Regions from separate parts of the Clostridium sp. LIBA-8841 genome, predicted to be linked through region 3. Evidence: a T-box and tRNA genes for the amino acid it is inferred to sense, from the RefSeq annotation. Region 3 holds a T-box; the other regions hold tRNA genes.
What was found. A T-box is a leader RNA that pairs with one kind of tRNA and senses whether it is charged. The one in region 3 lies ahead of thrS (threonine--tRNA ligase), so its partner is inferred to be a tRNA-Thr.
Positions count from the first base shown of each region.

Region 1: it encodes a tRNA-Thr, which carries the amino acid that the T-box ahead of thrS (threonine--tRNA ligase) is inferred to sense. The anticodon was not compared.
Region 2: it encodes a tRNA-Thr, which carries the amino acid that the T-box ahead of thrS (threonine--tRNA ligase) is inferred to sense. The anticodon was not compared.

Region 1 is NZ_CM173488.1:3,286,766-3,294,233, forward strand. It holds gene recD2 (SF1B family DNA helicase RecD2) at 1-1,059, opposite strand, end outside; gene nagA (N-acetylglucosamine-6-phosphate deacetylase) at 1,196-2,332, shown strand; gene metK (methionine adenosyltransferase) at 2,554-3,729, opposite strand; SAM riboswitch class I at 3,964-4,070, opposite strand; tRNA gene AC2A4K_RS14430 (tRNA-Tyr) at 4,147-4,232, opposite strand; tRNA gene AC2A4K_RS14435 (tRNA-Thr) at 4,238-4,313, opposite strand; tRNA gene AC2A4K_RS14440 (tRNA-Tyr) at 4,344-4,429, opposite strand; tRNA gene AC2A4K_RS14445 (tRNA-Thr) at 4,435-4,510, opposite strand; tRNA gene AC2A4K_RS14450 (tRNA-Val) at 4,528-4,603, opposite strand; tRNA gene AC2A4K_RS14455 (tRNA-Tyr) at 4,608-4,693, opposite strand; tRNA gene AC2A4K_RS14460 (tRNA-Thr) at 4,699-4,774, opposite strand; gene AC2A4K_RS14465 (hypothetical protein) at 4,938-5,600, opposite strand; gene yyaC (spore protease YyaC) at 5,701-6,231, shown strand; gene mreB (rod shape-determining protein MreB) at 6,270-7,307, opposite strand; gene spoIIID (sporulation transcriptional regulator SpoIIID) at 7,396-7,468, opposite strand, start outside.
Region 2 is NZ_CM173488.1:3,804,554-3,812,021, reverse strand. It holds gene AC2A4K_RS17100 (acyl-[acyl-carrier-protein] thioesterase) at 1-617, shown strand, start outside; gene AC2A4K_RS17095 (acyl-ACP thioesterase domain-containing protein) at 641-1,399, shown strand; gene AC2A4K_RS17090 (BaiN/RdsA family NAD(P)/FAD-dependent oxidoreductase) at 1,580-2,824, opposite strand; gene AC2A4K_RS17085 (hypothetical protein) at 3,033-3,602, shown strand; tRNA gene AC2A4K_RS17080 (tRNA-Glu) at 3,800-3,874, shown strand; tRNA gene AC2A4K_RS17075 (tRNA-Val) at 3,879-3,954, shown strand; tRNA gene AC2A4K_RS17070 (tRNA-Asp) at 3,969-4,045, shown strand; tRNA gene AC2A4K_RS17065 (tRNA-Glu) at 4,053-4,127, shown strand; tRNA gene AC2A4K_RS17060 (tRNA-Val) at 4,134-4,209, shown strand; tRNA gene AC2A4K_RS17055 (tRNA-Asp) at 4,224-4,300, shown strand; tRNA gene AC2A4K_RS17050 (tRNA-Glu) at 4,306-4,380, shown strand; tRNA gene AC2A4K_RS17045 (tRNA-Val) at 4,386-4,461, shown strand; tRNA gene AC2A4K_RS17040 (tRNA-Asp) at 4,474-4,550, shown strand; tRNA gene AC2A4K_RS17035 (tRNA-Thr) at 4,554-4,629, shown strand; gene AC2A4K_RS17030 (ATP-binding protein) at 4,722-5,717, opposite strand; gene AC2A4K_RS17025 (DnaD domain protein) at 5,714-6,715, opposite strand; gene AC2A4K_RS17020 (peptidoglycan DD-metalloendopeptidase family protein) at 6,951-7,468, shown strand, end outside.
Region 3 is NZ_CM173488.1:3,447,524-3,454,991, forward strand. It holds gene AC2A4K_RS15300 (GDSL-type esterase/lipase family protein) at 1-1,999, opposite strand, end outside; tRNA gene AC2A4K_RS15305 (tRNA-Gly) at 2,240-2,314, opposite strand; tRNA gene AC2A4K_RS15310 (tRNA-Gly) at 2,324-2,397, opposite strand; tRNA gene AC2A4K_RS15315 (tRNA-Leu) at 2,402-2,485, opposite strand; T-box leader at 2,728-2,946, shown strand; gene thrS (threonine--tRNA ligase) at 3,034-4,965, shown strand; gene AC2A4K_RS15325 (M3 family oligoendopeptidase) at 5,049-6,743, opposite strand; gene AC2A4K_RS15330 (5-formyltetrahydrofolate cyclo-ligase) at 6,835-7,416, opposite strand.

The DNA of each region.
Region 1 (7,468 bases), 160 kb from region 3:
TATACACTTTATTATAGTAGTTTTTCCTGTTCCTGGTCCTCCAGTTATTATCTCTATTCCATTTTGAAAAGCACTTATTATAGCATCTTTCTGAGATTCTGCAAAAGTTATATTATTTTTATTTTCAAACTGAGCTATTAAATGATCTACATCTACATTTATATTTTGAAAATTGCTTATAGCTAAGGTTAAAATTCTATTAGTTATTCCAAGTTCACAATAATAGTTAGGTATTGTGAAAACACCTTCTTTATTGTTAACCTTCTCTAACTTTATTTTTCTATCTAAAGCCGCATTCTTTATATTTTCTTCTATTATATCTCCACTTACAGTCAACACGTTGCTTGCTTCTTTTATAAGTTCATCCTTAGGCATGAAAGTATGCCCATTTGCACAAAATTCATTTATTACATATCTTATACCACTTTGAATTCTAAAAGGAGAATCAATTTCTACTCCTAAACTTCTGGCTATTTTATCAGATGTTTTAAATCCTATTCCTGAAATTTCATCACAAAGTACGTAAGGATTATTCTTGACTGTCTCAACTGAACTAGAACCATATTTTTTATAAATTTTTAAACATTGATTTACGCTCAATCCGTGTGTTTGTAAAAATATAGTTATATTTTTTAATTCTCTCTGTTCTTGATAAGATTCAATTATTGTCTCTAATTTTTTCTTACCAATCCCCTCTATTTCTTTTAGTCTTTCTATATTATTATCTAAAATATTAAGCGTATCTTCTCCAAATTTATTTACAATCTTTTTAGCTGTAACTGGACCTATACCTTGTATTATTCCAGAAGATAAATATTTCTCTATTCCATCCTTTGAAGTTGGTAATATCTCTTCACATTCTTCTACCTTAAACTGCTTTCCAAACTGAGAATGATTAACCCAACTTCCTGAAAGTTTTAAATTTTGTCCTTCTCTTACATGTGGTAATACACCAACTGCTGTATGAATATTATTATTTTCTCTAAACTTTATAACTGTATACCCTGTATCAGAGCTTTTAAATACTATACTTTCAACTATTCCATTTAATGCTTCCATATTACCTCCTAAAAGGTTTCTCTTAAATTGTTATTACTATTAATTATATCACAATTATTAATTTTAAATCATGAAGCTGATTTTGTTGACTTAGTCAAATTTAAATCTTAAGATTATTATGAGGAAGGTGATTCGTATGTTAATAAAAAATTGTAATATAGTATATTTAGATAGGATTGAACCTGGAAATATACTAGTAGAAAACGGAAAAATCAAAGCTATAAACCCGAAAGAAGAAACTAATTGTGAAATACTAGATGGACAAGGACTTTATGTATCTCCTGGATTTATAGATGTTCATATACATGGAGCTGGTGGACACGATACTATGGATGGTACTTATGAAGCTATTAATGAAATTTCAAAAGTAATAGTTAAGCATGGTACTACTTCATTCACACCAACAACAATGACGGTAGCTGCTGAAGATGTTTTAAAATCAATGGGAGCTATACACCAAGCTAAAGTTGAAGGAACTGATGGAGCAAATGTTTTAGGAGCTCACCTTGAAGGACCTTTCATAAGTCCAAGTGCTATAGGAGCTCAAAATCCTGATTTCTTAATACCTCCATCAAAAGAAAACTTCTATAAATTAGTTGGAGCTTTTGAAGATGATGTTGTTTCAATAACTCTTGCTCCAGAAGTAGATGGGGCTAAAGAACTTACTAAATTCTTAAGCGAAAAAGGAATAGTTGTTTCAATGGGACACACTAAAGCTACTTACGAAGAAGCTATGGAAGGTATAAGATGTGGTTGTTCTCACTCTACTCACCTTTTCAATGCTATGACTCCATTTACTCATAGAGAACCAGGTGTTGTAGGTGCTGTGTTTGATAGCGATATAACTACAGAAACAATTTCTGATGGTATTCACATTTCATTCCCAAGCTTAAGAGTAGCTTATAACCAAAAAACACCAGATAAAGTCTTATTAATAACTGATGCTATGATGGCTTGTTGTATGCCAGATGGAAGATACTCATTAGGTGGTCAAGATGTTGAGGTTAAAAATGGAGCTGCTAGATTATTAACTGGTTCTTTAGCTGGTTCAGTTTTAACTTTAGATGTAGCTGTTAAAAATGTATTTAACAATACAAAATACCCACTTTATGAAGTTATAAAAATGGCTACTTATAATGGGGCTAGACATTGTAAAGTTGAAGATAGAAAAGGATTAATTAAAGAAGGCTATGATGCTGATTTAATTATCTTTGATGAAGATATAAACATAAAATATGTAATAGTTAATGGAAAACTAGTTCATAAAGCTTAATATAAATAAAAAAATACTTTGGATTAATCCAAAGTATTTTTTTATTTATAAACCATATTAACTATCATCTAACTTCATAAAACATTAATTTAATAATCAAAATAATATTAGGCTCTGTTTTAAGTAAAGGTTGATTTTAAGCTATCTCTTCCTGCTTAGATCAACATAAAAAAGTTAAAGTTCAGAAGAATATAAACTTCTGAACTTTAACTCTATTTATCTTAAAGATGTTTTTTTATCTCTTCAACTTTATCTAACTTTTCCCATGGAAGATCTAAATCTGTTCTTCCAAAGTGTCCATAAGCTGCTGTTTGTTTGTATATAGGTCTTCTTAATTCTAGGTCTCTTATTATAGCACCTGGTCTTAAATCAAATACCTTATTTATTATATTAACTATTTCTTCATCTGATATTTTTCCAGTTCCAAAAGTATCTACTATGATTGATACTGGTCTAGCAACACCGATAGCATAAGCAACTTGAACTTCTAACTTATCTGCAATACCTGCAGCTACTAAGTTTTTAGCTACCCATCTAGCAGCATATGCAGCTGATCTATCAACCTTAGTTGGATCTTTTCCTGAGAAAGCACCACCACCGTGTCTTCCATATCCACCATAAGTATCAACTATAATTTTTCTTCCTGTTAATCCTGAATCTCCTTGAGGTCCACCAATAACAAATCTTCCTGTTGGATTTATGTAATATTTAGTGTTTTCATCTAATAATTCTGCTGGTATAACAGCTTTTATAACATGTTCCATTAAATCAGCTTGAATTTGCTCTTGAGATATTTCTGGACCATGTTGTGTTGAAATTACTATAGCATCTATTCTAACAGGTTTATCATTTTCGTACTCAACAGTAACTTGTGTTTTTCCGTCTGGTCTTAAATAAGGTAAAGTTCCGTTCTTTCTTACTTCTGTTAATCTTCTTGATAATCTATGAGCCATAGCTATTGGTGCTGGCATAAATTCTTCAGTTTCATTAGTAGCAAAACCAAACATCATTCCTTGATCTCCAGCTCCAACTGCATCTATGTCAATTTTTTCTCCTGCTCTTGATTCTAGAGCTTCATCAACTCCCATAGCTATGTCTGATGATTGCTCATCAATTGTAGTCATAACTGAACAAGTTTCACAGTCAAAACCATATTTAGCTCTATCATAACCTATATTTTTGATAGTTTCTCTAGCTATTTTAGGAATATCAACATAACAATTAGTTGTTATTTCTCCCATTACCATTACTAATCCTGTAGTAACAGCTGTTTCGCAAGCAACTCTTGCATTTGGATCTTTTTCAAATATAGCGTCTAAAACTGCATCTGAAATTTGGTCACATATTTTATCTGGATGTCCTTCAGTAACTGATTCTGATGTAAATAATCTTCTCATGGCTATAATGCTATCTTACTATGCTAAATAAGATAGCCGATTCACCCCTTTCATTTTTTAATTATTTATTAAATTATTCTTTCCAACTATATAAAATAATATCTTTAGTTTTTTCATTTTAAAAATTACATATCTTAATGCGCGCTTTTAAGATATATTTTATTAACAAAAAAATCTCTTCTAAATCTTTAAAAGATTTAAGAAGAGATTCTAGTTATACACTAAATTTATCTTCTCTCATCTTGTAAAGAAAATTCTTTACCGGAATTGGCACCGTGGTGATTTCTCACTGGTTGCCGGGTTTCATAGGGCCTTTTTCCCTCCACCTCTCTGGATAAGAGTATATAAATACTAAATATTCTATTTTATTGAGATATTATTTTAAACAAAGAGACACTATTTCCAAGTGTCTCTTGCTGGTGGTGGAAGAAGGATTCGAACCTTCGAAGTCGTCCGACAACAGATTTACAGTCTGCCCCCTTTGGCCACTCGGGAATTCCACCACATATGGAGCTGATGATCAGACTTGAACTGATAACCTGCTGATTACAAGTCAGCTGCTCTGCCAATTGAGCCACACCAGCATATTAATATTTTGTTTTCTTTTAAATAAATGGTGGTGGAAGAAGGATTCGAACCTTCGAAGTCGTCCGACAACAGATTTACAGTCTGCCCCCTTTGGCCACTCGGGAATTCCACCACTTATGGAGCTGATGATCAGACTTGAACTGATAACCTGCTGATTACAAGTCAGCTGCTCTGCCAATTGAGCCACACCAGCATATTTATTATTTTTAATGGTGGTCGCAACAGGGATCGAACCTGTGACCCCCTGCTTGTAAGGCAGGTGCTCTCCCAGCTGAGCTATGCGACCTTATTGGTGGTGGAAGAAGGATTCGAACCTTCGAAGTCGTCCGACAACAGATTTACAGTCTGCCCCCTTTGGCCACTCGGGAATTCCACCACTTATGGAGCTGATGATCGGACTTGAACCGATAACCTGCTGATTACAAGTCAGCTGCTCTGCCAATTGAGCCACACCAGCATATTTATTATTTTTCTTTGTCGGTTTGACTCACCGCCAATCGACAAGATTTAGTATATATTGTTACGCTTTTTATTTCAAACTCAATTTTAGCCCATTTTTGATAATTATGTTAAGTTATTTCGAATTTTCTCTATATATCTTTTGTTTACTTCTTTTTTAATTATATATTTTCTTCAATCAACTCAATATTTATGTATGGACTCAATATATCTTTCATTTCCTTGTACTCATTCTCCTCTAATCTATCCTTTAAAATTCTAAATATATCAACTGCAGCATCTAGCTCATCACTTCTTTTAATATGCTCTAATAATATTCCATAATCTAATATAGATAAATTTTTAGCTATAGACATCAATTTAAGCTTATCTGATTTTGCTATTTTTTTCGGAATTGAATATTTATCCATCCTAAAGACCTCTTTGCTTTCTTCTTCCAAAGAATCCTTTACTTCAAAATTATTATTATCTTTATTTTTCTCAATATCTTTTACTGCCTCTCCGATTTTTTCTTCTATCTCATCTTCATTTTCTTCTATTTCAAGTTCATACTCATCAAAAATATCATCTTCTTTTTTATCAGAATTATTATTTTGATTTAATTTATTATTATCTTCTTTTTCTTTTTTTTCCTCAATTTTATTATATTCTTTATTTTCATTACTGTTTTCATCTAAATGATTCTTCTTTTCTTTTTCTATACTATTAACTTCAAATTTTGGGCTATGCTCAAAATTTAAATTAACAAAGTACAACATAATCCCCATTGTAATTGTAGTAAAGAAAAGTATTAGAAAACTTAAAAATCCTCTATTCATAAACATATTCACCTCCTCTTTTAATAATTGCCACCTAAAATCTTTTTTATACTTCTCTTTAATATTTCTTACTATCCTTTCATATAATTAATCAGGAGGTGAAGCCTTGAATAAAATAAAGACTTATTACGAACATTATTTAGCATATTATGAAATTTCAAATTTTTTAAAAGATAATATAGATGAAAAAACATTAATAGTATGTATAGGTACAGATAAATGTATAGGTGATTGTTTAGGACCACTAGTTGGAACTCTATTGAAAGAAAAATTCTTTCCTTTAAATATATTTGGTACACTTGACTCTCCTATACATGCACTTAATCTTGATAAAAAAATAACTGAGATATTAAAAAATTATCCTGGATATAAAATAATAGCTATAGATGCCTGTTTAGGAGATTCAAAATCTATTGGAGAAATTCATACTAGAAACGAGCCTATACACCCAGGAAAAGGTGTTGGGAAAACTCTAAGAAGCGTTGGTGATACTTCTATTATTGCAATAGTTGATTCATCGGAAAATATAGATTTATTTACTACTAGACCTATTAGATTAAGCTTCATATTAGACATGGCTAAAGTTATCGTTGATGCTCTAATACATGCTTATTATTTAAGTACAAAAAAAAATTAACCATATATCTCTTAATATTAAGAGATATATGGTTAATTTTATTCATCAATTAATTTTACTTCTAAATCGTCCGTACTTAAGTTTATTTTTTCAAAGGCTTTAAGAACCTTTCCAGTTCCTTCCGCTACACACCTTACAGCATCTTCTGCTACATTAACCTTAACGCCAGTTCTTTGCTCAATGAATTTATCTAAACCATTTAGTAAAGCTCCTCCACCAGTCATAAGAATTCCTTCTTCAATTATATCAGCAGCTAACTCTGGTGGCGTTTTTTCAAGAACAGAATGTACCGCTTCACCAATTATATTTACTTGATCTTTTAATGCCATTCTAAGTTCTTCACTATCTACTTTTATAACTCCAGGTAGACCAGTTATTAAATTTCTTCCTCTCACTTCCATGAACTCATTTCTATTTCCTTCTACGACTGTAGCAACATTTATTTTAAGTTCTTCGGCAGTTCTCTCACCAATCATAAGTTTATATTTATTTCTAACAAACTTGATTATAGCTTCATCAAATTTATCACCAGCGACCTTCACAGATTGTCTAATAACAATTCCACCTAAAGATATTATAGCAATGTCTGCTGTTCCTCCGCCTATATCTACAACCATATGGCCACTAGCTTTTGATATATCTAATCCAGCTCCTATGGCAGCAGCTAATGGTTCTTCTATAAGATATACATTTTTAGCTCCTGAATTTTTAGCAGCATCTATAACTGCTCTTTTCTCTATTTCAGTTGCTTGAGAAGGTATGCATACCATAACCTTTGGCGCTGATATTCTTCTATTTCCAACACCTTTTTTAATGAAATATTTTAGCATAGCCTCTGTCATTTCATAATCTGATATTACACCATTTCTCATAGGTCTTAATGCTACTATATTTCCTGGTGTTCTACCAATCATTTGTCTTGCAGCTTCTCCTACTGCTAAAACTTTGTTTTTATTTTTGTCTATAGCTACCACTGATGGCTCTTTTAGGACTATACCTTTATCTTTCATATAGACAAGAACTGTTGCTGTTCCAAGGTCTATACCCATATCTGTACCTTTTCTCCAAAACCACATATTTACACTCCCTAATATATAATAAAATTATTATTTCCTATAAAATTATACATAAATACTAACTTTTATTATATAAGGAATATTTTTATCATTCAACAACTTTATATTTTAACTTAGTAGCTTTTCCACCTCTTATATGTCTTTCAGCCTTATTTAAATCC
Region 2 (7,468 bases), 360 kb from region 3:
ATTCAATGAATTGTACAAACAATGATAATGATACTACATGGGTATTTTTTGATTATGACATAATCGTGAATAGATATCCGAGATATAGGGAAAAAGTTAAAGTTAGAACTTATGTTGAATCTATAAGAAAATTTTATGCTAATAGAATATTCGAGGCTTATGATATGGAAGGAAATTTAGTGTCTAGAGCTAATGTATTAGCTTTTTTAATAAATAAGAGTACTAGAAGACCTGCAAGGATAAGTGATGCAGAATATGAGGCTCATGGGGTAAGTAAAGAGTCTTCAAAATTATTAAGAAAAAAGCTAGATTTTGAGAAATTCGAAGAAGAAGATATTTCTTTAGAGTTTCATATAAGATATTTAGATATAGATTTAAATAAGCATGTTAGTAATATTAAGTACATAGAATGGGTTTTAGAGACCGTTCCAGTGGATATTGTTTTAAAATATAAAATGAAAAGAATAAAAATAAAATTTGAAAAAGAAATTACATATGGTCATAATGTAAATATAAAATCAAAAATAATTAGAGGAGAAAATGAAATAAAAGTTCTTCATAAAGTACAGAATGAAGAAGGAAAAAACATTACTTTAGCAGAAACTTATTGGTATTAAAAAATATTTAGGAGAATGAAATTATGAGCGAAAATAAATTTGCAAAAAAATATGACGTATTATATTATGACTCAGATATCAACAAAAATGTAAGAATGGTACCACTTATGAAAATTTTTGGTGATGTATCAGCGGTTCATGAAGAAGAGTTAGCTTATGAGGGTATTAAATACTTAAAAGATCAAGGATTAAGTTGGATTATTTATAGTTATTCAATTGATATAAAGAAGCCAATACCATATAAAAGTTCTATTAATGTAGAAACTTATTTAGAAGGAATAAAAAAGTTCTATGCTAGTAGAGTTTATAAAGTTTATGATGATAAAAATGAACTTATTGCAGAAGGAAAAATTATATTCTTATTAATAGATTTAGAAAAGCGTAGAGCAGTTAGGATTCCTAAGGAATATTGTGAGTTAATAAATATGGCTGATACTGGAGAGGTGGAATTAAAATCAACTAAAGTCGAAAAATTAATAAGAGAAGATTTAGAAGCAAACCTTTCAGTGAGAAGAAGCGATATAGATTTCAATAAGCATGTTAATAACACTAAATACTTAGAGTGGACTATGGAAGCTACTCCAGAGTGTATTTTAGATGAATATAGTCTTATATCAGCTAAAATAAAGTATGAGAAAGAAGTTAGACTTGGTGATGATGTAAGTATTGTCTGCCAGTGGGACGAGATTGAAGAGGGATATAAGTGCCTTTACAAGATAATTAATCATAGATTAGGAGAAGTATCAGCTCTAATAGAAACTATTTGGAAAAAAGAGTTTTAATTAATAGTTAAGGGGTAATTTAAATTTAGAAGTTATGTTATGAAATTTTCATAGATAGAAAAGGTGTTTAATTAGAAAGTTTTATTTTCTAATTAAACACCTTTTTTAATAACTATTAATCTAATTTAATATTTATAATTTTTTATTTTAATATATATGATTATTTCAATAGTCTACTTATTAAAGTGTGCAGGAAAGAGCAACAGTGAATCCTGAACTCCAAGCCCATTGTAAATTGAATCCACCACAATCACCATCAACATCTAATAATTCCCCACAGAAATAAAGATTATCTACGATTTTTGATTGAAGGGTTTCTGGATCAACTTCTTTTGTGTTTACTCCACCAGTAGTTACTTGAGCTGCTTGGAAGCCATTTGTTCCAGTACATTTAAATTCCCAAGATTTCATAAGATTTATCAATGATTTTTTCTCTTTCCAAGTAAGTTCATAACATGGTTTATGTAAATTATCGATACCTGCTTCTTTTAAAAGTATAGGTATCATTTTTTTATTAACAATACCTATAAGCGAGTTTATAACTTCTCTACAAGAAAAAACAGCAAAGTGTCCTTCTAAGAAATCTTCTAATTCAGTTAATGACTTTTCAGGCATCATATCAACTACAATCTTAACATCTTTACCTTTAAAACATCCTAAAGATGCTTCTCTAGAAATTTGTAGTATTGGAGGACCTGATATTCCATAGTCTGTGAATAAAATCTCTCCAAAGTCTTTTCTAATACTTTCTCTATCACATAAAACTTCAGCATAGCCATTAAACTTTATTCCAGATAAAGCTTTTAATTTATTATGAGAGAGTTTTAATTGAACAATAGCTGGATTAGGTTCAACAATTGAGTGTCCTAAATTTTTAGCTAAAGTATAACCTGAACCATCAGAACCAGTTTTAGGGGCAGATTTTCCTCCACAAGCCATAATTAACTTTTTGCACTTAATCACAGGAGAATCTTCATTTCCTGTGGATAAAACAAATTTTCCTTTTGATTTGTGGATAGATTTTATCTTATATGAATTATAAAGAGGAATTTCACGTTCTTCTAAAGATATTTTTAATATATCCACAACAGAAGAAGCTTGTAAAGATTGAGGATAACTTTTACCTTTTTCAAGTTCTATTATTGGTAATCCTAGATTAAGAAAGAAAGCCTTTGTATCCTCAACAGAGAACTTGCTTAATGTTTTAATAAAAAATCCATCATTACTACTGTGAAAATTTGAAAATGGAAATCCTATTAATGAATTAGTTATATTGCATCTACCGTTACCTGTAGTAAGAATCTTTTTTCCTATTCTGTCTGTTCCTTCGACTATAGCAACATCTAAACCAAAATCTTTTGCTGTAATTGCAGCTGTTAAACCAGAAGCTCCACCGCCTAGAACAACTACGTCATGGTATATCATAAGTTTAATTTCTCCCTTCTCGTATCGTTATATCTTAATTTTTATACTAACCTAAAAATAATTTTCTAAAAGTCTTGTTTATTTAATGATAACATTTCTAAGTTTGTATTGTATCATATTTACTTATTATTAAATACTTAAAGAATGATAAAAATCATAAGTCATATTATTTTTTTTAGGAGCAATACTAAATAATGAGGTGAGTATTATGAAATTTAAAATTACAAATAGTACTATGGAGGGACACAATACAGAATTAAAGATTAGAAGGATGAATTATGATCAAGTAGTTGTAGATTATTCTGATAAGTCAGGAATAAAAACTTTCAAAATGAAAGATGGAGAACTTATTTCAGAAGGAGAAATTGATGATATTATTAAAAAAAATCTTAATCTATTAAAAATAAAAATAAATAGAGGAATTTCGGCTTTATTTTATAAAGGAATAATTGATTCACTTGAGGAATCAATTGAAGAGGTAAAATCTTTAGAAGTTTTAAATGATTTTTCTAAAGGCGCTAATAAAAGAGGATTCTGGGATAAAGATATATTGATATACTTAAATGGACAATATCCAATAAAAATCGAAGCTAGTGGAAGAAACTTCAGAGAGGACAGCTATAAGTTCAATATTAAGGTCCTAGAAGAGCCAGAATTCCTTGAAATCTGTCATTTTAACATGGAAAAATTAAAAGAGCAGAGAGCTTGGAGAGAAAGACAATTAGAAATTTATAAAAAAATAGTTGAAAAAATAGAAAATGAGAGTAATTTTGAGTAAAAAAGCGAATAATAAATATAATTTTATTAAATAGCTATAAATAGACTAAAATGACTGAAAAAAGTGTTGACATAAGATTATTTTTTGGGTATTATATTCCTTGTCAGGTCGCCAAGTGCGAAAGACAAAAACAAAATAAACAAATTTAGTTTAAAGCTAAAACTGGTCAAAAATGATGTGGTTTTAAGAGTTAATGTGGCCCCTTGGTCAAGCGGTTAAGACACCACCCTTTCACGGTGGTAACAGGGGTTCGATTCCCCTAGGGGTCACCATCACGGTCGCATAGCTCAGCTGGGAGAGCACCTGCCTTACAAGCAGGGGGTCACAGGTTCGATCCCTGTTGCGACCACCATAAAAACTTTTAATGGCTCAGTAGCTCAGTTGGTTAGAGTGCCGGCCTGTCACGCCGGAGGTCGAGGGTTCGAGCCCCTTCTGAGTCGCCACATTTTTGGCCCCTTGGTCAAGCGGTTAAGACACCACCCTTTCACGGTGGTAACAGGGGTTCGATTCCCCTAGGGGTCACCATATTACGGTCGCATAGCTCAGCTGGGAGAGCACCTGCCTTACAAGCAGGGGGTCACAGGTTCGATCCCTGTTGCGACCACCATTAAAGTTTTTAATGGCTCAGTAGCTCAGTTGGTTAGAGTGCCGGCCTGTCACGCCGGAGGTCGAGGGTTCGAGCCCCTTCTGAGTCGCCAGTTTTGGCCCCTTGGTCAAGCGGTTAAGACACCACCCTTTCACGGTGGTAACAGGGGTTCGATTCCCCTAGGGGTCACCATATAAGGTCGCATAGCTCAGCTGGGAGAGCACCTGCCTTACAAGCAGGGGGTCACAGGTTCGATCCCTGTTGCGACCACCATAAACTTTAAATGGCTCAGTAGCTCAGTTGGTTAGAGTGCCGGCCTGTCACGCCGGAGGTCGAGGGTTCGAGCCCCTTCTGAGTCGCCATGCGCTGGTGTGGCTCAATTGGCAGAGCAGCTGACTTGTAATCAGCAGGTTATCGGTTCAAGTCCGATCATCAGCTCCACAGAACTTCAGTTTAACTGAAGTTCTTTTTTATTCTTCAAAAGAATATTTCGATATTTAATTTATTTATGCCAAAAGAATATATCTTATCTTTTAAGTAAGATAAGATATATTCTTTCTTTTTTGAAGATTTTTCTTTATTCTTATGTCATCTCCATAGGTTTTAAACAGAATAAAGTTTCCAAGTAATCTTGAAGTTATTCTTTCTGCATAAGCCTGTTTGAGTTCAGGTAAATTTAAATTAGTTGATATAATCATTTTTTTATTTAATAATATTTTTTTGTTTAGAAGAGTAAATAACTCAGTAGTTGAGAAATCAGTTATTTGTTCGGCTCCTAAATCATCAATAACAAGTAAATCACAATTTATAAGCAATCCTTCTAATTCACGATCATTATTAAACCTTATTTCTCTAAGATTTCTAATAAGCTCATCAGAAGTTCTATAAACTACAAGAAATCCATTATCTAATAACTCTTTAGCTATACAATAAGTCATAAATGTTTTTCCGGTACCAGGACTTCCATAGAAAAGTATATTTTCATTATGGCTATTAAATTTTGGAATATATCCATTAATCATTTTGTCTATAATGATTTGCATATTTTCTCTTGGAGAATACTTTTCATTTCCTTTGCTCATAGAAGAAAAAACATTTATATCAAATTTTGAAAAGTTATTTAATTTTAAGGCATCAGCCATATGAGAATTCTCATAGTATATCTCTACAAGTTTTCTTTTGTAACAAACACATTTTTCAGCGCCTATATATCCTGTATCTTTACACTTTTCACATTTATAATGCATATCTAAATAATCTTTTGAATATCCATTCATAGCAAGCAGTTGATCTTTTTCATCTCTAAGATTTTCGATTTCTTTTCTTAGTTTTTCAAAACTTTCTTTTTCATGCTTTCTTAAAGCAAGCATTGAAAGTTTTAGAGAAAGCTTACTTATTTCTCTTTCATATTCAAATACTTGAGGTATTTTTTCTTTTATTTCTTTTTGTCTATTAGCTAGATTTGATTTTTCTTTTTGACGAATTTTTTCGTACATATCCATTAATTGACTTTTATAACCTTTAATCATTCAGTATCCCATCCTAACAATTGTTTTTCTAAGGAATCATAGTCATAATCTCTTTGGGTAAAGTTTGCTTCTCTAGCTGGTTTCTTTTGAATTTGAGCTGTATTGTTTGTATTAAATGGTTTTTTGATGTTTGATGACTTCTTAACATCCTTCTTAGCAACATCATCAAGAGTTTTTATACCGTCTTTAAACCATTTAGCTAAAATACCGTCTATATATTTAAAGTCAGCTCTATTTAGTCTTTCAAAGCATATGTCACAAGCTTTAAGTATTAACTCAACAGAGAAGTTATAAGTTAGAAGCCATTTTTCCATCATAGTTTCTTGAGGCTTCATTATCTCAGTATTTTGTATTCCTAAATACTTAAGTATTTTTCTTATTTTAACCCATTTATCTTCTGTTTTAGTTATGTAAGCTTGAGCTTCCTCTATTGATTTTATTCCGGCGTTATGCCAACCAAGAGCCACTGTTTCTATGTATCTAACATCTTTTTTTCCTTTAGATACACAATACTCTATTAATATTAGTATAAGCTCAGAGGAAAAATTAAGCTCTGTTTGCCAAGAAAGATAGGTAGTCATTTCCTTTGTTGATAAAGGTCTACATATAAGTTTTTCTATATCTTTCAGCATATCTTTAGTATTATTTTCATCAAGTGCTGACAATAAATCAACAGAATTTTGATTTGATGAATGATTGCCTTCCGATAAGTCTACAAACTCTATTTTAAAGTTATTCATTTTATCTATAGGAACTAATTTTATGACACCTTCTTCATGCCAATAATTAAGAGCATTCATTATATCTGATTCTAAAAGGTTCAAATTTGTTGCTAAAATTGAAGAGTTAACTCCAGGTTCCCCCGTAAAGCTATATTTTATCATTAACAAATAAACCTTAATAAATTCCCCACGAGCTTTAGGCATATATTCTTCTATGAATACATTACTAACAGGAGTAAATTTAGTGGCTGAGTTTTTTAACATAAAAGTACTCAAAAAATAACCACCTTTCTAGTTTTGTATAAATAGTCTAATAATTAAAGATTTATAATAAATTAAAATTTTAGACTATGTTTAATTATATCAAAGTGTCTTTTCTATAACAATAAAGTAATCTCTTATAAAATATAAAAAATATTTTATTTGAATGAATAAGTTTTATTTTAATGGGCACATTAATTTACGTGTTTAATTTTAAACTAAAATTTTTATTAAAAGGAGAATTTTGAATATGAGTATTTCGGAGGGCGAGGGGAGAAACTTTAGTAGAGTTTTTCTTTTTACCTTAATTATTTTATTTTCTACAGTTAAAACTGAGGTATTTGCAAATTCCTTGTATGCAGAAAAAGGAGGATTTGAATATGTTGTTGAGGGTGTAAGCCGTATGGCTAATATTTATGTTGAGGCTTATGAGCTATCTTTAAATAACAATGTGGTAGGTTATATAGATAGTCAAGATACTGTAGAGGATGTTTTAAATGAAATCAAAGAAAAATATGTTAAAAAAGCTTCTGAAAGTGGAGTTTTAGTTAAAGAGGTAGAATTTGATACAAAAGTAGATTTGAAAAAAAATAGTGTTTTATCTCAAGATATCAGTTCAGTTGATGAAATTTCATCTAAAATTCTGTTAAGTAATAAGATTCTAGATGAGCCTTTAGTAGAAATAACTGTTAAAGCTGAAGTAGAAGAGACTGTACCAATAGATCCAGCCGTGGAGATTATAAAAGTAGATAATAAGTACTTAGGTGA
Region 3 (7,468 bases):
CAACTAAGTTTTCATTTAAATTCTCCTTAGTTGATTTAATCAATTCCTCTTCAGACAAATTATTATCATATACATCTATATAAGATATATCCCCATAATAGAACCATTCACCAGAAGTTTTATAATCTAAATTTCTTCCTACATTTAAGGTATTTGCTTCTGTTACAGTATTAAAAAATCCTTTATTTGAATCACTGTGAATCATTTCTCCATCAACATATATTTTAGTTCCACTTTCACTTACATCTACTGCAACTGTATGCCACATTCCATCATTATAACCTCCTCTTGAGGTAGTTATATTACTTTTGAAAACCCCATTTTCTCTTGCTGAAAAGTGAATACTTCCATTATTTATAGCTAAAGTAACATTACTAGCATCATCTCTAGAATCAGAAAGACTTAAAATAGTTTGAGCATTTCTATTATTCTCAACTTTAAACCTAGAGACTATAGTTCCTTTTCCTAAATTACTGACCTTATTCAAATCTTCTGACTTGTCTATAAAATCATCATTAAATTTCTTATCTAGATTATAATTGATTAAACTTTCTTTTCCTTCTATGCCTTCATATTTAGGGTAATATGTTGTATCTACACTCCTTCCAAAATCATTTTCTATTTTTATTGGATAATTTAAATTACAGGTATAACTATCATCCTCAAAAATTTCTAGTTCCTTAAAAATAAGCTTAACCATTTCTAAATGTCCTTTTTCATTTGGATGAATTGAATCATTCAAAAATTCATTTTTAATATTAGGATTTTCTTTCTCTAAATCTTCCCAATGTTTATAATGATCTATTAAGGTAACATTTTTATCTCTTGAAATCTCTCTAACAGCATCCATATAAAGTGGAAGACTCTCTCTATTAGAAGACATTCTTATTGTGTTACTTGTCTGAAGAACTGGTATAGCTCCTCCTTCTCTTACTCTATCAACAAGCTCTCTTACATTTCTTTTATATTCATCTAAAGGAACCATTTGATTAGATGAATCATTCATACCAATCATTATAAAGACTATATCTGGATTATATAAACTAACCCAAGTATCGAATCCGTTTATTATATTTCTAGTGGTGGCACTAGAAACCCCAGTATTAAAAACCATACTATCCTCTTTAGTAACTCTATTTATACTTTCTCCTTTTAATCTTTCACTAAAATGTTCTGAGTAACTTCTGTATCCTTTTGTATGCAATGGGCCATGAGTTATACTATCTCCAGTAAATACTACGTTTAAATCCTTATCTCCTTTTAGCATTTTAATTAACTCTTCCTTTTCTCCCTCTGGTTCCGGGTTAGATTCTTCATTTACTTCACTTAAAGCTAAACACTCACTGGAACTTAATGCCGTATCAAAAACTTTTATATTTGATATCTCTCCATTTAAATACCATTGTCCATTCTGATTTTCACTGGTTAATATTCTACCTATATTTAAATTATTTGGCGTATTTACTCCATTAAAAAAGCTCATGTTAATATTATTACCAGTAGAATATAACTTACTTCCGTCTACATATAACTCTGCTCCATTCTCTCCCCCTATATTCACAACAAGTCCATGCCACTTTCCATCATTATAATTTCTATGTGGCCACTCAAACCCTAGCTTTAATTGTCCATTTTCTCTGACTTCATATCGAATTCGACCTGTATTAGTTATACCAACAAATAATCTACTATTAGAATCATTTTTATCACTCATAGAAAATAGTGTTTGCCATGTATTAATATTATTTGCCTTAAACTTAATAGCTATAGTTCCCTCTGTTAAATTTTCAATCTTCCCTAAGTCTTCTGTAATATCTACATAGTCATTAATACCATTGAAGCTCTTATTTAATTCATAGTCTAATTTAGGTTCTTTAGTTTCAAACTCTTCAATTATGTTATCTTTATTTTCATTTGCAAGCACAGATACATAATTTGAAAATATGCATGTTCCTCCAATACATGTAGCTAATAATAAACTTATGGCTTTTTTCTTCATAGATTTCTCTCCCAAACAAAAATTTAATTAGTTGTATATCCTCTTATATCCTTATTCTTAAGAAAAGACTAATATACTAGAAAGTTTAGGTTACCTTTTTATCAGGATTTATTTTAACAAATTACTTATACTCAAAATATTTCCTGTATAAAAAAAGACTTTTATTCCAAATTTGGAATAAAAGTCTTTTAATTTATTATATTAAACGAAAAAAGCAACTGAAATATCAGTTGCTTTATATGGAGCGGAAGACGAGACTCGAACTCGCAACTTTCACCTTGGCAAGGTGACACTCTACCATTGAGTCACTCCCGCATATTTAATTGGAGCGGGTACCGGGAATCGAACCCGGGTATCCAGCTTGGAAGGCTGGTGTTCTACCATTGAACTACACCCGCTTAGTGGTGCAGGTGAAGGGAGTCGAACCCCCACGCCGTAGGCGCTAGATCCTAAGTCTAGTGCGTCTGCCAATTCCGCCACACCTGCAAAACTATGTTTTAATTATAATATTTTTCAAACTCTATTTCAAGTTTTTTTTGTAAATTATTCTCTAAAAACTTTAATTTAAATGTATCAATTGTATAACTTTGATTATATAATATTGAGATACTAAGTTGTTCTTATATTTTACAAACTCTAAGAATTTTTAATTAAGTTTTATTTTATTATTTTATCCATTGACATACAAAACCAATAAACTTATAATCTAAAGTAAATATTATAAATCTATTAACACAATGAAGAGACGAGTAAACTTTGGTACATTTTCAGAGAGAAAGTACATTAGCTGCAAGTACTTTTAAATGGAATTAGTTGAAGACTACCTCTGAGTGACTCTAATCCAGTCCGTTATAATCACGTTACGATTAATTTAAGTGGTACTTTATTTAATATTACTAAAGTACAATTTGGGTGGAACCACGGGAATATACACTCTCGTCCCTTTTCTATATAGAAAAGAGACGAGAGTTTTTTATTTTATATGAATGATAAATAACTATATGAAAAACATAATTTTGAAAGGAGAAATTGATATGATAAAAATTACACTTAAAGATGGTTCAATAAAAGAAGTTGAAGCTGGACTATCAGTTTTTGAAATAGCTCAAGGCATAAGCCAAGGTTTAGCTAGAAACGCATGTTGCGGTATAGTAAATGGAAAAGTTGAGGATTTAAGATTCATAGTTAATGAGGATTCCAACTTAGAAATCTGTACTTTCGATTCTAAAGAAGGACAACACGCTTTTAACCATACAGCTTCTCATATACTAGCTGCTGCAGTTAAAAGATTATTCCCTCAAGACAAATTAGCTATAGGACCATCAATAGATAATGGATTCTATTACGATTTTGACACTGAGAAACCATTCACAGCTGATGAATTAAACAAATTAGAAGATGAAATGAAAAAAATAATAAAAGAAAATCCTGAAATAAAAAGATTTGAGCTTCCAAGAAATGAAGCTTTAGAACTTATGAAGGATGAACCTTACAAAGTTGAACTTATAAATGAATTACCAGAAGATGAAATAATCTCATTCTATCAAATAGGTGATTTCGTTGATTTATGTGCTGGTCCTCACTTAATGAGCATTAAGCCAATGAAGGCTGTTAAATTATTAAGATCTACAGGTGCTTACTGGAGAGGTGACGAAAGTAATAAAATGCTTTCAAGAGTATATGGTACTGCTTTCCCTAAAAAAGCTGAATTAGATGCTTATTTAGAAGCTTTAGAAGAAGCTAAAAAAAGAGACCATAACAAATTAGGAAGAGAACTTGGAATATTCACTACTGATGAAAATGTAGGTCAAGGTCTTCCACTATTAATGCCAAAAGGTGCTAGAATCATTCAAACTCTTCAAAGATGGATTGAAGATGAAGAGCAAAGAAGAGGATATGTTTTAACTAAAACTCCTTTAATGGCTAAAAGTGATCTTTACAAAATATCAGGACACTGGGATCACTATAAAGATGGAATGTTTGTTTTAGGTGATGAAGAAGTAGATAACGAAGTATTTGCTTTAAGACCAATGACTTGCCCATTCCAATATGCAATATACAATGCTACTCAACACAGTTACAGAGACTTACCTGTAAGATTTGCTGAAACTTCTACTCTATTCAGAAACGAAGCTTCAGGAGAAATGCATGGTCTTATAAGAGTAAGACAATTCACTCTTGCTGATGGACATATAGTATGTACTCCAGAGCAATTAGAAGATGAATTCAAAAACACTGTTGACTTAGTTAAGTATGTTATGACTACTTTAGGAATAGCTGATGATATTACTTACAGATTCTCAAAATGGGATCCAAACAATACTGATAAGTACATCAATGATCCTGAAGCTTGGGAAAATACTCAAAATATAATGAGAGAAATATTAAATCACTTAAATATAGATTTCACAGAAGCTGATGATGAAGCTGCTTTCTATGGTCCAAAACTTGATATTCAATTCAAGAACGTTCATGGAAAAGAAGATACAATCATCACTATCCAAATAGACTTTGCTTTAGCTGAAAGATTCGGAATGTACTACATCGATAAAGATGGAGAAAAGAAACGTCCTTACATCATTCACAGAAGTTCAATCGGATGTTATGAAAGAACACTAGCAATGCTTATAGAAAAATATGCAGGTGCTCTTCCAACTTGGATAGCTCCAGTTCAAGCTAAAGTTCTTCCTCTTTCAGACAAATATGCTGATTATGCAAATGAAGTTGTTGAAGAATTAAGAAGAAGAGGCGTTAGAGTTGAAGCTGACCACAGAGCTGAAAAAATAGGATACAAAATAAGAGAAGCTAGATTAGAGAGATCTCCTTATATCTTAGTAGTTGGAGAAAAAGAAGCTGAAAACAGAGAAGTTTCTGTAAGAAGCAGAAAGAATGGTGAAGAAGGTGCTATGCCTTTAGATCAATTAGTAAATAGAATAGTTCTTGAAATAGCTAACAAAGAAAACTAAGAACTTTCAAATCTATAAAAGACTTAGTTAAACAAAAAGAACTTGGATAATTTATTCCAAGTTCTTTTTTGATTTATTACATATTAGAATTTGCTATCATCTATGCCTTCTAGATACGAATCTACTACTCCAACTATACTTTCGACACATCCGTTTTCAAATGGTGATTTTAAGTTGGCGTATTTTAATAATCCTAGGAATGTTTTTGTTCCACCTATATTACAAAGATTTAAATAATCTTCCCACGCTCTTTCATGGTTTTCTCTATCTTTTTTCCAGAATTGAAGTGCGCATATTTGAGCTAATGTATAATCAATATAATAGAATGGTGATAGGAATATGTGATTTTGTTGGAACCACCAACCACCTCTTTCTAAGAAATCACACTCATCATAGTTTTTATGTGGAAGATATTTTTTCTCTATTATTCTCCATGCATCTTTTCTTTCTTTTGGTGTAGCCTCTGGATTTTCATATACAAAGTGTTGGAACTCATCTACGGTTACCCCATAAGGTATAAATTTAATTGCATCTCCTAAATGATAGAACTTATATTTATCTGTATCTTCTTTAAAGAATAAATACATCCAAGGCCAAGTAAAGAATTCCATACTCATTGAATGAATTTCACAACTTTCCATAGTTGGCCATTGACATTCTTGCATTTCTATCCAAGAACTTCTAAAGTTTTGGAATGCATGTCCTGCTTCATGAGTTAAAACATCTACATCTCCTGCTGTACCATTAAAGTTTGAGAATATAAATGGAGCTTTATAATTAGGGAAGTTTGTACAATATCCACCAGCTGCTTTCCCTTTCTTAGCTACTAAATCCATTAAGTTATTCTCAACCATAAAATCAAAGAATTCCTTAGTTTCTTTTGAAAGCTGTGAATACATCACCTTTGCATTCTCAACTATCCACTTTGAATCTCCCTTTGGAGTTGGATTTCCACTTAAAAATTCAAATTTTTCATCATAATATTTTAATGATTCAAGTCCTAATCTCTTAGCTTGTCTCTTATATAATTTGCTATCTATAGGAACTATAAATTCTTCAACTTGCTTTCTAAAGTTTTCAACCATTTCTTTATTGTAGTCATATCTTCTCATTCTTACATAACCTAATTCAACAAAATTGTTATAACCAAGCTTTTTAGCTATTCTGGTTCTTATCTTTACAAGCTTATCAAAGATTTCATCAATTTCATTTTCATGCTTAACAAAGAAATTATATTTAGCCTCTGAAGCTCTTTTTCTAACATCTCTATCTGATGATGTCACAAAAGGAGCTAGCTGTGCTAATGTTCTTTCTTCTCCATCAAAATCAATCTTTGCAGAAGCAATAAGCTTTTGATATTGACTACCTAATTTGTTTTCAAGTTGCATGTCTTCTATTACTTCTTTAGAAAAACTCTTTTGTGAATACTCAGCTTCTTTTATTATAGTTTCTCCATAATAAGCACCTATTTCATCTTTAAAAGGTGAATCAATTAAAGCTTTATAGAACTCATTGTTTACTTCTTCTATAAGAGGAGAATTTTCATCCCAGAAATCACTTTCTTCATTATAGAATTTATCCTCAGTATTTATTGTGTGTCTAACTTCTGATAAAGCCATCATGGTTGCTGTATTGTTTCTTATTTTATTTATTTCTCCTATGACTTTCTTAGCTTCATCAAAGTCTTTCGCTTTTTCTAAATCTTTTATGAAAACTCTAATATTTTCTCTGTCTTTTTCTATATTAGGTCTTTCGTACTTAAACTCTTCAAATTTCATACATTTTCCACCTCACAATTCTATTTCCTTTAATTTTGGCACAACTAAAAATTATTATCAATAAATTTAAATTATCAAAAATACTCTTTTATTATTTCACTTTTTTTAAGTTAATAATTTTTTCCTCACTTATTATTAAATCAACCTTCTCGTCAAAGAATTCATGTGGAATTTCATCAAAAATTTGAAAATCATAACATAAAGCTACTCTTTTACTATTAGGATATTTACTTAAAAATCTGTCGTAGAATCCCCCACCATATCCTAATCTATTACCGTTCATATCAAAAGCTAGACCTGGTATTATAATTAAATCAACATCTTCACTAATATCCTCACATTCAATACTTGGTTCTAAAATTCCAAAAGCACCACTTTCATTTAGTTGAAGCATTGAATTTATTTTTAGAGCCTTCATTTGTCTTTCCTTTAAGCTTACTGGAATAACTTTAGGTACTGCAACAATTTTATCTGAAGCTAATAATTCCTTTATTATATCTATTGTGTTTATTTCAGAGTCCATGTTTACATATATAAATACAACTTTACTATTTTTATAAATTTCACTTTCAAAAAGTGATTTTCTTATCTTTTCATCAGCCATTAACTTTATGTTTTTATCTAAAACTTCTCTTTTAAGCTTAATTTCTTTTCTTAACTCTCCCTTATCCATTGAACTCACTCCTCATAGATTTTTAATAATTTTACCATATTTTGTATTGCAA